2 linked regions of the Metabacillus sp. KUDC1714 genome follow. The protein of the gene in region 1 interacts with the protein of each later gene in a pairwise test. Links are inferred from orthologs where the notes say so. Each region holds a gene or a part of one and is shown in the gene's direction. Other genes may lie near its edges.

Region 1 (6,696 bases):
CTGTAGATAAGTTAGAGCAAATTGAGAAAACAGTAAATCTATACATCCAGAAAAGAAAGCAGCAATTAAAAGATGATTCAAGTGCATAGCAAACCAAAATAAAAATCCATTCTTTCACTTGTAAAAGAATGGATTCGATCTATTTGTCTTTTAAAAAATTCACAATAAGCTTTTCAATAAAAGAAAGAATGACAACCACAATGGAATACTTAGTAACATCCCCCACATAATTCCGTTAAAAACATTTCCTTGTTCTTCCATGATCAAACACTCCTTCGTATGTAAAAGTAACTTCTAATGTATGCTTGTTCTTATAATATTTGAAAACGCTTTCAAAGTAAATAGCCTTTTCAAAAAATGATTAAAACGAACTAAAACTGTTCTGTAAAAAGTAAAAAACAAGTTCCTATTACCCTAAAAAAGTAGGGACTCGTCTTACAAGATTTCTAAGGTGTTCAGACCATACCAGACCTACTACCCATCTTAATCACAGCTTATTAGCGTACTCACTTAGCCTTTTTGAATTTAAGAAATGAAAAATGTTAATTCCTCTTCTATAGAAAATACTTCATAAAGCGTATTGCCCCTTCAAAGTTCACAATAATAACATTACCTGACCAGTATCATACTATTCTTTCCCAATACATAATGAAGCCTATCTCACCAAACTAATCATAAATCAGCTAGAAATAACAAAAACTAACAATAAGTCCGTAAAATATAGGAGGCATAAAGCATGGGATCAAATTCAGGTAGCTCAGGTAGAGTCACTGTCATCTTTCATCATGATGAACATTCACTAAAGAAAATTCATAACCTAGCTGAATTAACAGCATTATTAGGCTCAGACCTAATCTTTATTGATGAATTTAAAGAACCAAAGAAGCTTGATAAAAAGGTTTGGAAGAGCCATGTAAACGGAATGAGTCTCGAAGTGTATCTAAAGTAAGAACAATGAAAAAGAGGCCAAGTAAGGCCTCTTCTAAGAAAAATTAATTTAATAAAAGCGTCACTGCTGCACTCAATACAATCGTAACAACAGGAAGTGCGATCACAAGAAGAGTTTTCTTTCTCTTTCTAGTTCTCTCTATCTCTTCAGGTGTAGTCCATGTCATCAAACCAATCTCCTTTTTTTTATGGAAGCTAGCTTGCATTGCTATAAGTAGAACCTCTATAGCTTTCCGTCATCACTTTCAGATTTTCATCATTACCTAAATTATGGAATACTTTATCAAGAAATTCATAAGGCAAACTCACTATTATTGGTAGTACTTTCTTTGTGGATTTAAGCCAATCAAGATAACCTGTAACTCTTCTCATCATAAACCGTCTAATGATGATAAAGCTGTGATGTTTATTACATATCATATTGGAGGACCCACAATGAAAAGAAAACTCGCCCTCATCATCACAATTTCAACAATCGGACTATACGCCTGCGGTAACGACCAGCCCACAACATCAGGATCAAACGAACAACCACCAAAAGAAGACCCAGCAACAAGCATGCAACTAGAAGGCTACGTCGTTGAAAAGACAGCAAATACAGTATTAGTCGTAAACCCCAATCCAAAGGAAGCAACTCAATCCAATGGCCCAGCCTACTTTTCAAATACACCAGACACACTTAAGATCGGAGACAAAGTCAGCATCTCCTATGACGTCATGCTAGAATCCTACCCAGGCCAAGCAGAAGCAAAAGCCGTAAACGTCCTAGAAAGCCACAAACCAAGTGGAGCAGACCTCACTGAGGAACAAGTGCTCAATAAAGCCTTAAGCAATAAAGAATTAAAAACTCCAATCTTATCAGTCTTTCATTATAATAAGGAAACAGACACATGGAAGATACAGGTGGATAGTATCATGGGAGAAAAAGAAGAGTTTATAATAGAAGATAAATACTAAATAAAAAGGCATTAGCGCTAACCATCAACTATTGCTTCCTAACCTCAGATATAAAAAAACTTACTAAATAGCCACTCCATGAAAAAATATGTCACTTCTCTAAAACCTATAGAAATAAAAACGACTAAGAAAATAACTTTCGACATATTATGTTGATACTTGCTATAACTTGTCAATTTATATTTATTTATTATATAGGAAAAGAACAGTACTATTTAACTACAACTTCTGTTATTTAAACAGAAAAGGGCAAACCTTTCAAAAGATAGGGTCGCAAAGCTACAGGTCTAAGGTGATCAACTATGATGGCTGAGCTGCTTAAAATATTTGATATTTTAGGAGATCCACATGCTAAGTTCTTTAATTATAGAAAAAGGTCTAGACAAAGAGTGGGTAGAATTAATCTTATCCGCACTAGAAATAGGAATATCTGTTGAAGAAATTAAAGCTTTCATCAATCAATCTCCCAGACCTGAATAAGGTCTTTTTTTTTTTACAATCTTATGAACACGTCATTTTCCTTAATTACCTTTATTATTTATACGGAGTGAGCCAAATCATCTATGGATATATCTAGGAACACAATCTTAAATGTAGAACATCAACTAGAAAATACTATAAGAAAGGACTTAATACAAACCATTAGAATCTATGGATTAAGTCACGCAGAAACCATAGCTATCGGTCAAAAAATGGATAAATACATATTTGAACTTCAGCTTATCAAACAATTCAAAGGTAAATGGTTTGTTACCAAAAGCCTATAACGGTGAAATCCATGATGAATTTTGTCAATTTATATTTTCCTAATTTAATTCCAATTATGGTACCATTTTCACAAATATCATTTACATAAGGAAATAATAAATTTAAAAATCAGAAAAAGGCTAACCTATTGAAAAATAGGGTCGCAAAGTTACAGACCTAAGGTTTAACACTATGGTGGCTGGACTACCGGATTTACATTCAGGGGGCTGCTGCGGTTGAAAAAAATCAAAGCAATTATTTGTTTTATTAAAAAGAACCACAAATACAGCTATTATTCAAATCAGTGTATGAGATGTGGGAAGAAGAAGAGAAGAGCTGCTTAGAGTGGTTCTTTTTCCTTATATATTTTTTTGTATGTAACTGTATTTGAACTAAGCTTATTAAATGTCTTTCTTGTAACAAGTAAATTCATCATTAACTTCCTTTGAAAATATGCACGATCGAGGGATGTAGTTTAAAATGTCATGCAAGAAATTATTGTAAAAAACATTATCAGCGTTATGTTGTGCGAGCAAGGAGAAAAGAAAGTACCATATAAAATGGTTATCTTAAGTCTCCTCTAAAATATTCTTCTACAAACTTAGACCCTTCCATTTTAATGCTAAAATTAATTTTCATGGTACGGTCCAATGATTAACAGTCTAATGTAATCATTAGTACGATTCATTGGCTCTATCTTTCAACTAATGTCTTCTGACCTCAGAAGTAAACACCTTACTATATAACCACTCCACAAATCGATAGCACATATATAGAAGTATAAACAAAATCAACCCTGCAACATCATAGCCTACATCCAACAGCCTACCACTCCGTGAAAAAAACAACTGAGCCACTTCTGTCAAAAAAGCAAAGCCTACAGAAATAAGCACAACCAATAACCAACGCTGCAACGCCCAATAAAGCAACATGGCCAAAAAGAAAAAACAAATGAAATGGCCAAGCTTTTGAATAACATATGTAATATCGTATAAACTACGAAGATCGTTAAGAAAAAAATCAGCAAGATTTGGATGACGTGTAAACTGAAAATGTAGCTCTTGCTCAGTAATGAACAAAAACAAACTCTCCGTACATATAAACATTAAAAGAATTCCTATATATAGCATAACAACAAAGATCTTCAACTAGAGTTCACCTCTTTAAGAGGATAAACACCAATGCAGTTATTTATTCCTCTAAATGAAAAAAAGCATCTATACGAGATGCCTAAGCAAACATTCTTTTAACAGGTTTTTTTCCCTTCTTAATATACATCTTCCCATCCTGCTTACACTTAAATAGTTTGATCCTAAACAAACGAAGTGGTGTATACACCTCTTTTAATTGTACTAAAGGCATCCCTATTATCCTCCTTTAACTCTATTTTGAATATGACTATACCGCAATAAGAGACAGAAATGAACCGTTTTGTTCTTATTTGAGAACGAAGTTAATTGTAGATAAATGTCGAAATGAATTTCCAATATTATTCTGTTGAGTGCATATAAATATCAAAGTATATTCATGTAGTTCGTAATACCCACGTTATTAAGGTGTAGATACGATTAACTGTAAAGAAATTCAAGCCGAAATATTATATAAAGATAAAGATAAGATTCGACAACTTTGTCGAAAAAAAGGGGGTCATAAAAGATGGCAAATTGGGTAACACCAGAAGAAATCTCAAGAAAAAAGGAATTAAGAAAAAAACTCATCACTTATTCGTTTCCAGTTCTAGCAATTGTGATCGGTGCACTTGTAACAATTGCAGCAAACGGATTATAGAGGAAGACTACCACCATCAGTGGGTGTAGTGTTCCTTCTCCCCAAGACCTATAGTGAGACTTATCAGATCTTTACTGCCAATAATGACAGGTTTAAAAAAATTTGAATCTGTTACTCTGCATTATACAAAGGATGAAAACACTTCCAACAGCACTTTGGTACAAATTACCCAAAAAATAATGTAAAAAAGCTGACAAAAAGATGGTAAAATAAGTTTTGTAAGTGAAAAACAAGAAGAATAGTATCCTTTTCTGTAAGAAATTGTAGATTTCTTGTGGAAATAGTCATTATATTTCTTTATAATAGTCAAGTCGTACTAAATTAATAGATTAAAATCTTTGGAGGTTATCATGGAAGAAACTATCAGCTTGAAGGAGCTGTTTCAAACTTTAAAGAAACGTCTCTCACTTATTATAATTATTGCAGCTATTGCAACGGCAACAAGTGGAATAGTTAGTTATTTTCTCTTAACACCTATTTACCAATCCTCAACACAAATTCTCGTAAACCAATCAAAGTCTGATGAACAGGTCTATAACGCTGGAGAAGTACAGACAAACCTTCAATTAATAAACACTTACAACGTTATCATCAAAAGTCCTGCAATATTAGATAGAGTCATTCAAAAGGAAAAACTTGATATGTCAGCTGGAGCACTTAATGGATTAGTAACTGTTTCAAGTGAACAAAACTCACAGGTTGTAAACATTACAGTTCAAAATGAAGATCCACAAAAGGCAGCAAATATTGCAAATTCAATCGCAACAACCTTTCAAACTGAAATTTCTAAAATTATGAATGTTGATAATGTAACCATCTTAACGAAAGCTCAATTAGGTGAAGATCCATCACCAATAAAGCCTCAGCCAGTATTAAACATGGCGATTGCATTGGTAGTAGGATTAATGGCTGGTGTTGGTTTAGCCTTTTTGCTTGAATATCTTGATAATACAATCAAAACAGAGCAAGACATTGAAAATCAACTGGGTTTACCGGTATTAGGTGCTATTACTACGATTAATATGGATGGCGAAGCAAACGAACATGCTAGTAAATCATCAATGATTAGAACGCGAGGTGAGTCAGTTGGCTCGTAAGGATCGAAAGCAATTATTTCAACTGCAAAACAGAAGTTTAATTTCATTTACAAGTCCAAAATCACCAATTGCAGAGCAATTTCGAACGGTGAGAACGAATATTCAATTTTCTAGTGTTGATGAAGATCTACAAACGATGATTGTTACATCTTCTGGTCCAGCTGAAGGGAAGTCAACAACAACTGCAAATTTGGCTGTTGTGTTTGCTCAGCAAGGGAAACGTGTATTACTAATTGATGCGGATTTACGTAAACCAACTTCTCATTACACTTTCCGTACGGAGAATCATGTTGGTTTGTCGAATGTTTTAACAAGACAAGCAACACTAGATGAAGCGGTGAAAACAACTGATCAAGACAATCTTTGGGTGTTGACTAGTGGACCAATTCCACCAAATCCGTCAGAGATTCTTGGTTCAAAAGGAATGCAAATGTTATTGGAGAAAGCAAAGAATGAGTATGATGTAATCATTCTTGATTCACCACCAGTATTAGCTGTAACAGATGCTCAAGTGTTGTCTAATTTAACAGATGGTGTCGTTCTTGTTGTTAGTAGTGGGAAAACAGAGATAGAGTCTGCAAAGAAAGCAAAAGAACTTCTTGATAGTGCAAAAGCGAAGATCTTAGGAGTAGTATTAAACAACAAGAAGGTACAAGATAGCCAATATTATTATTACTACGGGGGAAAATAGTCATATTTCGACAATATACCCCCCTTTTCTTTGTTTTTTGACCGTGATACGATTACTTAAGCCAAAATTATAGGGAAATAGAAATAGATAATAACCAATAAATTCCCTTGGGGGTGGGTCCTTTGATTGACATTCATAGTCATATATTACCTGGTGTGGATGATGGTGCACAGACAGTTGAAGATGCGATTAATATGGCAAAGTTAGCTGTTGAAGAGGGGATTACAAAGATAATTGCTACACCTCATCATCAGAATGGGAAGTATTTTAATAAGAAACAAGACATTATAGATAGAGTCATTGAGCTCAACCGTTTACTTCAAAATGAGAATATCCCATTAGAAGTTTTACCAGGTCAGGAAACACGTATTTATGGGGAGTTGCTAGAGGATCTGGAAAAGGGTGATATTCTTCCTCTTAATCATTCAAATTATCTGTTTATTGAATTGCCTTCAGGACATGTACCAA
Region 2 (8,266 bases), 2.8 Mb from region 1 along the record:
GGGGACTTACATTGCCATTTGAATGGTATTTAGAATATGAAATTCAAAAAAATCGTCCCGGGCTCCTTGGTGATGTTTCATCTTTATTAGGAATGTTATCAATTAACATTATCACTATTAATGGTGTAGATGATTCCCGTCGAGGTTTGTTATTGAAATGTGAAAGTAATGACCAAGTACGAAGACTCGAATCTATCCTAAAAACTATGGATCATATAACTGTTACCAAGTTAAGAGTCCCAAAGCTTCGAGACCGATTAGCAGTTCGCCATGGACGATACATACAGCGAGATGCAGACGATAAAAAAACCTTTCGATTTGTACGAGATGAACTTGGACTATTAGTTGATTTTATGGCAGAATTATATAAACAGGATGGTCATAAATTAATTGGAATCCGTGGAATGCCGAGGGTGGGCAAAACAGAATCTATAGTTGCATCTAGCGTTTGCGCAAATAAAAAATGGTTATTTGTTTCATCTACTTTGCTCAAGCAAACAATTCGCAGTCAGTTGATTGCTGATGAATATAGTGAAGACAACGTATTTATTATTGATGGGATCGTTTCAACGAGAAGAGGTTCTGAACAACATCTTCAGTTAGTTAGAGAAATTATGAGACTTTCTGCAACAAAAGTAGTGGAACATCCTGATATTTTTGTGCAAAACACAGAATATACATTGGATGACTTTGATTATATAATAGAAATTCGCAATGATCCTGATGAGGAAATTACCTATAAAGATGTTGAAGAACCACAAATGCTGTTTGATTCTTCAAGTCTTTCAGGCTTTGACTTTTAAATATGGGGTGTTACGGTTGAGTGAATTAGGAGATCGACTGAAACAAGCAAGAGAAGAAAAGAATATTAGCTTGGACGACCTTCAAGCAATGACGAAAATTCAAAAGCGCTATTTACTTGGTATTGAAGAAGGCAACTATTCCATGATACCTGGTAAATTTTATGTACGTGCGTTTATTAAGCAATATGCTGAAGCAGTGAATTTAGATCCAGATATGATCTTTGAAGAATTTAAAAACGAAGTTCCAAGTACATATAATGAAGATTTACCTGAACAGCTATCACGAGTAAAAACACATAAAGAACTTCCTAAATCTGCGTCTAAATTTCTCGATCTGCTTCCTAAATTATTAATTGTGATAGTTATTGTTATTATTGCAATTGTCTTCTGGCTATGGAGACAAAATGCAACTGAAAGTAATCAAGGTGGCGATACTACTGTTGAAAACGAGAACGAATATACAAACAATATTGAAAATACTACATCCACTGATGAGGAAAACGAATCGGTAGAAAAAGAACAAGAGGATGCGACAGCAGAGGAAGAAACTAAATCAGAACCTGAAGCACCAGTTCAAACACTTTCTGTAAAAGAAGTAAAAGGTAATACAACAACATATGAACTTACTGGTGCAGATAAATTTGAATTAGAGGTAATTGCTAAAAGTAGAACATGGGTAGGTATTAAAAATGGAAAAGGTAAAAGTTTCTTTGGTGCTGAAATTGCACAAGGGGAATCCCACGTATCTGACTTTACAGCTGAATCAGAAATCACAGTAAGGGTTGGGAATGTTCCTGGTACTGATCTAAAAGTTAATGGTGAGTTGTTAAAATTTGAAGATACGAAGACAACACCTCAAAACATTACGATTATTTATAGTAAAGAATAGGGATTGACTCATGTTAATGTGTCAGACACCCATCCGTCCTCATGTCGGATGAGGTGTCAGGCTTTTATTTTGAGTCGTTCCCTTTTACTATTGATTAATTTTTAGGCTCTGTTAAAGCTCACTGTTGATTTTGGCACTTAGTTCATTGGGAGCGGATATGTGAGACTCCTGCAGGTGCAAAGCACCGAGAAGGTTCCCAGACCGCCCGCAGAAAGTGAACGCATGCAGCGGAAATCAACACCTAAGTTTAGCAGAGCCAATTTTAAAAAAACACGGAGGAAATCAAACATGAATTTACCTAATAAAATAACGATCTCGAGAATATTACTAATTCCAGTTTTCATGGTGATTATGCTTGCACCATTCAATTGGGGAGAGTTAACTTTTGGTTCTGAAACGATTTTAGTTACACATTTTGTTGGTGCACTTATATTTATTATTGCATCAACAACAGATTGGATTGACGGTTATTATGCTCGAAAGCTTAACCAGGTTACCAATCTCGGGAAATTTTTAGATCCTTTGGCAGATAAACTACTTGTTTCTGCGGCATTAATTATCCTAGTAGAACTTAAACTTGCACCTTCTTGGATGGTCATTCTCATCATTAGTCGTGAGTTTGCAGTAACAGGTCTGAGACTTGTATTAGCAGGTGAAGGTGAGGTTGTTGCAGCGAACATGTTAGGGAAAATTAAAACTTGGACACAGATTATAGCCATCTCAGCTCTATTACTTCATAACCTGCCTTTTGAATTTATAAATCTTCCATTTGGAATGATAGCCTTATGGGTTGCGACCTTTTTTACAGTAATATCAGGCTGGGACTATTTTAATAAAAACAAGCAGGCCTTTATTAACTCCAAGTGACCTTTAACCCCCTACAGGAGGAATACAAAATGAATATACGTACAGAAATAATTGCTGTTGGCTCTGAATTACTGCTTGGGCAAATTGTAAACAGCAATGCTCAATTTTTATCTAAAGAACTTGCTGAACTTGGGATGAATGTTTATTATCATACTGTAGTTGGTGACAATCCTACCCGACTTGAGCAAGCAATTAAAATTGCTAAGGAACGATCAAACATTATTATTTTCACTGGAGGGCTTGGACCTACAAAGGATGATTTAACGAAAGAAACCATCTCTAAATCACTTGGTAAGGAACTTATATTTGATCAGGCTGCGTTAGAAAGCATTGAACAATACTTTGTTCAAACTAAACGAATCATGTCTGAAAATAATAAAAAGCAAGCACTTGTACTAGATGGCTCATACATATTGAAGAATGATTATGGGATGGCACCTGGGATGGCTTTAGAAGTTGATCATACTATCTATATGCTTTTACCTGGTCCTCCGAGTGAAATGAAACCAATGTTCCAAAACTATGGTCGAGAATATTTTCAAAATCAACTTGGTTTTCAGGAAAAGATTATTTCTCGTGTGTTAAGATTCTTTGGTATAGGTGAATCCCAGCTTGAGACAGACATACAAGACATCATTGATGAACAGATAAACCCAACCGTTGCCCCCTTAGCATCTGAAGGTGAAGTAACGTTACGATTAACCGCAAAGCATGTAGACGAAGAAGTTGCGAATCAACTATTAAACGAACTTGAACAAAAAATTCATGCACGTGTTGGAGAATATTTATACGGTTATGAACAAACAACACTTGCTCAAGAACTTAAAACACTGTTAATAGATAAACAGAAAACAATATCTGCAGCAGAAAGTTTAACAGGTGGAATGTTTTCTGAACAACTAACAGCCTTAGAGGGTTCATCACAATTTTTAAAAGGTAGTATTATTAGCTATTCAAATGAGATGAAGGCACAAATACTAAATGTATCAAAGCAAACACTTGATGAATATGGGGCTGTCAGTGAGCAATGTGCAAAGGAAATGGCAGAGCAAGTACGCAAGATATCAAATAGTGATATCGGTATTAGCTTTACAGGTGTTGCAGGTCCAGAACCACATGAGGGACAACCTGTAGGTACAGTATTTATCGGTATTTCTATGAAGGATAGTGAAACAAAAATTTATCCGTTTCATTTTGCAGGTTCAAGAAAAGGAATTCGTGTGAGAACGGTAAAGTATGGATGTCATTATTTAGTAAAACTTTTATCGGAAATAGAATGATATAATAATCTCTCGTAAACTTCTTAAATGATTACTTACTTGAGAGAATGAAATAGGATCTGATTTTCAGATCCTATTTCATTTATGGGAACTGACTGTTTAATAAATAGATAAAATTAGATTTTATTGCTTCATATTACTCTTAATTTCAAAAAACTCTCTAAAGAAAAGTGAAAATTAAGAACGTTTTTTAAAAGAAAACAATCGAATAAATGTTCGATTTTTACTTGGCAAACGATAAAAAAAGCGTTATATTATATATAGATTCATTTAAAGGAGGAAATTTTGTGAGCGATCGTCAAGCTGCCTTAGATATGGCGTTAAAACAAATAGAGAAGCAATTCGGTAAAGGTTCCATTATGAAATTAGGGGAACAAACAGATAGAAAGATTTTAACATCTCCAAGTGGTTCACTAGCTCTTGATGCGGCATTAGGAGTAGGTGGATATCCTCGTGGTAGAATTATAGAGATATACGGTCCTGAAAGCTCTGGTAAAACGACTGTAGCGCTTCATGCTATTGCTGAAGTACAGCAACAAGGTGGACAAGCAGCATTTATCGATGCAGAGCACGCACTTGATCCTGTCTATGCACAAAAGCTAGGTGTTAATATAGATGAACTATTATTATCTCAACCTGACACAGGAGAGCAGGCACTTGAAATTGCTGAAGCGCTTGTTCGAAGTGGCGCTATTGATATACTAGTTATTGACTCAGTTGCTGCATTAGTGCCTAAAGCTGAAATTGAAGGTGAGATGGGTGATTCACACGTTGGTCTTCAAGCACGTTTAATGTCACAAGCATTACGAAAACTGTCAGGTGCTATTAATAAATCAAAAACAATCGCGATTTTTATAAACCAAATTCGCGAAAAAATTGGTGTTATGTTTGGTAATCCAGAAACAACACCAGGCGGACGTGCTTTAAAATTCTATTCATCAGTTCGTCTAGAGGTTCGTCGCGCAGAAACACTTAAACAAGGAAACGATATGGTCGGAAACAAGACGAAAATCAAAATTGTGAAAAACAAAGTTGCTCCACCATTCAAAGTGGCTGAAGTGGACATCATGTACGGTGAAGGGATCTCTAAAGAGGGAGAAATTATCGATTTAGGATCTGATATTGATATTGTTCAAAAAAGTGGTTCTTGGTATTCATATAATGAAGAGCGTTTAGGACAAGGTCGTGAAAATGCGAAGCAATTCCTAAAAGAAAACCCAGCTCTTCGTTTAGAAATTCAAGAAAAAATCCGTAAGCATTATGGATTGGATGAAGATGTCATTGCTCCGGATGAGAGTCAAGAGGAATTAGATTTATTAGAGGATTAATTTAAAAAGGGCAACTTGCCCTTTTTTTGTATGCTCTTTTCAGGTATGGATGAAAAACATAAACATTGCGAAAATTTCTTTTTTATTCAACCCATAAGAGCATATTAGAATCTAGAGAAAAGTCTTTATATGAAAATAGTATTTTACTCGTCATACAATACTATAGATAAGAAAATGACTAAAGATAACTTGAATGCGTATAGAAAGGTATCATATTTGGATATAATCATTATAATTAATTTTATCTAAAAACAATATATTATGACACAATTCTACAAAATTCACTCTTGTTTTCTCAATTTCAAAAAGGAAAATCAATCTTACTAATTGTTTAAGTGGCTACAATCGTTAGAACGACGGGCTTGACAAGAAAATTTCACACATTTACAATTAGGATGTATATTTTACAATTTTGTAGAATGATGATTGAAGCATTTTGAAAGCAAAAATGTTGGTACTTGATTTTGTCTTCCTAAAAAAAATATTGATAAGACGCAAAGTTCAACATGAAAACAAAGCTTTGTGCTGTATGTTGACAACTTAAAATTGAACAATGTACATGCCGACACTTTAATCTAGAAAAAACAAGTTCATAGCAAGAGGAGGTGTAATGATGGACATAGTATCAATAATCATCTCCATTTTGCTTGGCCTAATCGTCGGTGCAGTTGTTGGCTATTTTGTTCGTAAATCCATTGCCGAAGCGAAAATTGCTGGTGCAAATCATGCTGCAGAGCAGATTCTTGAAGATGCAAAGCGTGATGCAGAAGCAACGAAAAAAGAAGCACTTCTTGAAGCAAAGGACGAAATTCACAAGTTGCGAACAGATGCAGAGCAGGAAGTTCGTGAGAGACGAAATGAGCTTCAGAAACAAGAAAATCGCTTATTACAAAAGGAAGAGAATCTTGACCGTAAGGACGAGTCTTTAGATAAACGTGAAGTTATGCTAGAGAAAAAAGAAGATTCTCTGAATGAAAGACAACAGCATATTGAAGAGATGGAAAGCAAAGTGGACGAGATGGTGCGTAAACAGCAAACAGAGCTTGAGCGCATATCTAGCCTTACACGAGATGAAGCAAAGTCGATCATTCTTGAAAAGGTTGAAAAAGAACTTACACATGATACCGCTATAATGATTAAAGATAGCGAAAGTCGTGCCAAGGAAGAAGCTGACAAGAAGGCAAAAGAAATCCTGTCGCTTGCTATTCAACGATGTGCAGCAGATCATGTAGCCGAAACTACAGTATCTGTTGTCAATCTTCCAAATGATGAAATGAAGGGTCGTATTATTGGACGTGAGGGACGTAATATCCGTACTTTAGAAACATTAACGGGTATAGACCTTATCATTGACGATACGCCTGAAGCAGTAATTTTATCAGGGTTTGATCCAATCCGTAGGGAAACTGCAAGAATAGCGTTAGATAAGCTTGTTCAGGACGGTCGTATTCACCCTGCACGTATCGAAGAGATGGTTGAGAAGTCTCGACGTGAAGTTGATGAATACATTCGAGAAATCGGAGAACAAACGACATTTGAGGTTGGTGTACATGGACTTCATCCTGATCTAATAAAAATTCTTGGTCGTTTGAAATTCAGAACAAGTTATGGTCAAAACGTGTTAAAGCACTCTACTGAGGTATCATTCTTAGCAGGCCTAATGGCTGCCGAACTTGGTGAAGATGTGTTATTAGCTAAACGAGCAGGGCTCCTGCATGATATTGGTAAAGCAATTGATCATGAGGTGGAAGGAAGTCACGTTGAAATTGGTGTTGAGCTTGCAACAAAGTATAAAGAGCATCCTGTTGTGATAAATAGTATTGCTTCACACCATGGTGACACAGAGCCAACTTCAATCATTGCTGTTATTGTTGCAGCAGCAGATGCATTATCAGCGGCAAGACCTGGTGCACGTAGTGAAACGCTTGAAAATTACATTCGTCGCCTAGAGAAGCTCGAGGAAATCTCTGAATCATATGAAGGTGTTGAAAAGTCGTTTGCGATCCAAGCAGGTCGAGAAGTACGTATTATGGTTAAGCCTGATAGTATTGACGATCTACAAGCTCATCGCTTGGCAAGAGACATCAGAAAAAGAATTGAAGAAGAACTCGACTATCCTGGTCACATTAAAGTAACTGTTATCCGTGAAACAAGAGCAGTTGAATATGCAAAATAAAGTGGTGCAGAAATGCGCCACTTTATTTTTTATGAAGTTTGTGTAAAACTAAGAAAGACTTTTTGCAAATTAGCGTTTTGATGATAAAAATAAAGATTACTTAAATAGAGGGGCTTCAATTATGAAAATATTGTTTGTTGGTGATGTATTTGGTTCACCAGGTCGAGATATGATTAAAGAATATTTACCTAAGCTAAAAACAAAATATAACCCACATGTTGTAATTATTAATGGAGAAAATGCTGCACATGGTAAAGGGATTACAGAAAAGATCTATCAGCAATTTATTGAATGTGGAGCACATGTTATTACGATGGGAAATCATACTTGGGATAATCGTGAAATATTTGAGTTTATAGACCATGCTAAAAAGATGATCCGTCCTGCTAACTTTCCAGAGGGAAATCCAGGGAAAGGCATGATCTTTGTAACAATTGGTGGAAAAGAAGTAGCGGTTATTAATTTACAAGGGAGAGCATTTTTACCGCCATCTGATTGTCCGTTTAAAAAGGCTGATGAGCTTGTTGCAGAAGCTAAAAAACGTACACCAATAATATTTGTTGATTTTCATGGAGAAGCAACAAGTGAGAAGCAAGCGATGGGATGGTATTTAGATGGGAAAGTTTCAGCTGTCGTTGGTACACATACACATGTCCAAACAGCAGATGAACGTATTTTAGATAAAGGGACAGCTTACATAACGGATGTCGGAATGACAGGCCCTTACGATGGGATATTGGGTGTAAATCGAGATATGATTCTGAAAAGGTTTTTAACAAGTTTACCTGTACGTCACGATGTAGCTGAAGGACGTACGCAGTTAAGTGCAGTTGTTGTTGATATCGATGATAAGACAGGGAATGCAAAAAAAATTGAAAGAGTTCTCATTAACGACGATCATATGTTTTTTGAATAAGGCTATC

The links.
Region 2: the proteins of HUW50_RS07610 (region 1) and recA interact in binary tests that used the Bacillus subtilis proteins (3 or more experiments, as listed by UniProt). The link is inferred for Metabacillus sp. KUDC1714 from one-to-one orthologs.

Annotation. Positions count from the first base shown.
Region 1 is NZ_CP055263.1:1,581,588-1,588,283, reverse strand. What follows is about bases 3,780-6,663. They hold HUW50_RS07610 (YveK family protein), read left to right. Parts: upstream 3,780-4,790; coding sequence 4,791-5,537; downstream 5,538-6,663. Other genes in these bases: HUW50_RS07600 (tyrosine-protein phosphatase), read left to right, coding at 6,351-6,663; HUW50_RS07605 (CpsD/CapB family tyrosine-protein kinase), read left to right, coding at 5,527-6,228; HUW50_RS27000 (hypothetical protein), read left to right, coding at 4,309-4,440; HUW50_RS27005 (hypothetical protein), read right to left, coding at 3,883-4,014; HUW50_RS07615 (VanZ family protein), read right to left, coding at 3,780-3,800. Outside these bases: HUW50_RS07640 (LytR family transcriptional regulator), read left to right, coding at 1-89; HUW50_RS07635 (hypothetical protein), read left to right, coding at 737-949; HUW50_RS27010 (hypothetical protein), read right to left, coding at 993-1,115; HUW50_RS07630 (DUF3221 domain-containing protein), read left to right, coding at 1,384-1,905; HUW50_RS07625 (anti-repressor SinI family protein), read left to right, coding at 2,254-2,385; HUW50_RS27495 (Spo0E family sporulation regulatory protein-aspartic acid phosphatase), read left to right, coding at 2,469-2,672; more of HUW50_RS07615, read right to left, coding at 3,357-3,779; more of HUW50_RS07600, read left to right, coding at 6,664-6,696. UniProt on the Bacillus subtilis protein: Required for YwqD kinase activity. May bring YwqD and its substrates into contact. Probably involved in the regulation of capsular polysaccharide biosynthesis.
Region 2 is NZ_CP055263.1:4,377,987-4,386,252, forward strand. What follows is about bases 3,213-6,146. They hold recA (recombinase RecA), read left to right. Parts: upstream 3,213-4,126; coding sequence 4,127-5,167; downstream 5,168-6,146. Other genes in these bases: HUW50_RS20155 (competence/damage-inducible protein A), read left to right, coding at 3,213-3,839; rny (ribonuclease Y), read left to right, coding at 5,781-6,146. In the rest of the region: HUW50_RS20140 (DUF3388 domain-containing protein), read left to right, coding at 12-803; HUW50_RS20145 (helix-turn-helix domain-containing protein), read left to right, coding at 820-1,692; pgsA (CDP-diacylglycerol--glycerol-3-phosphate 3-phosphatidyltransferase), read left to right, coding at 1,981-2,559; more of HUW50_RS20155, read left to right, coding at 2,589-3,212; more of rny, read left to right, coding at 6,147-7,343; HUW50_RS20170 (TIGR00282 family metallophosphoesterase), read left to right, coding at 7,465-8,259. UniProt on the Bacillus subtilis protein: Multifunctional protein involved in homologous recombination, DNA repair and competence.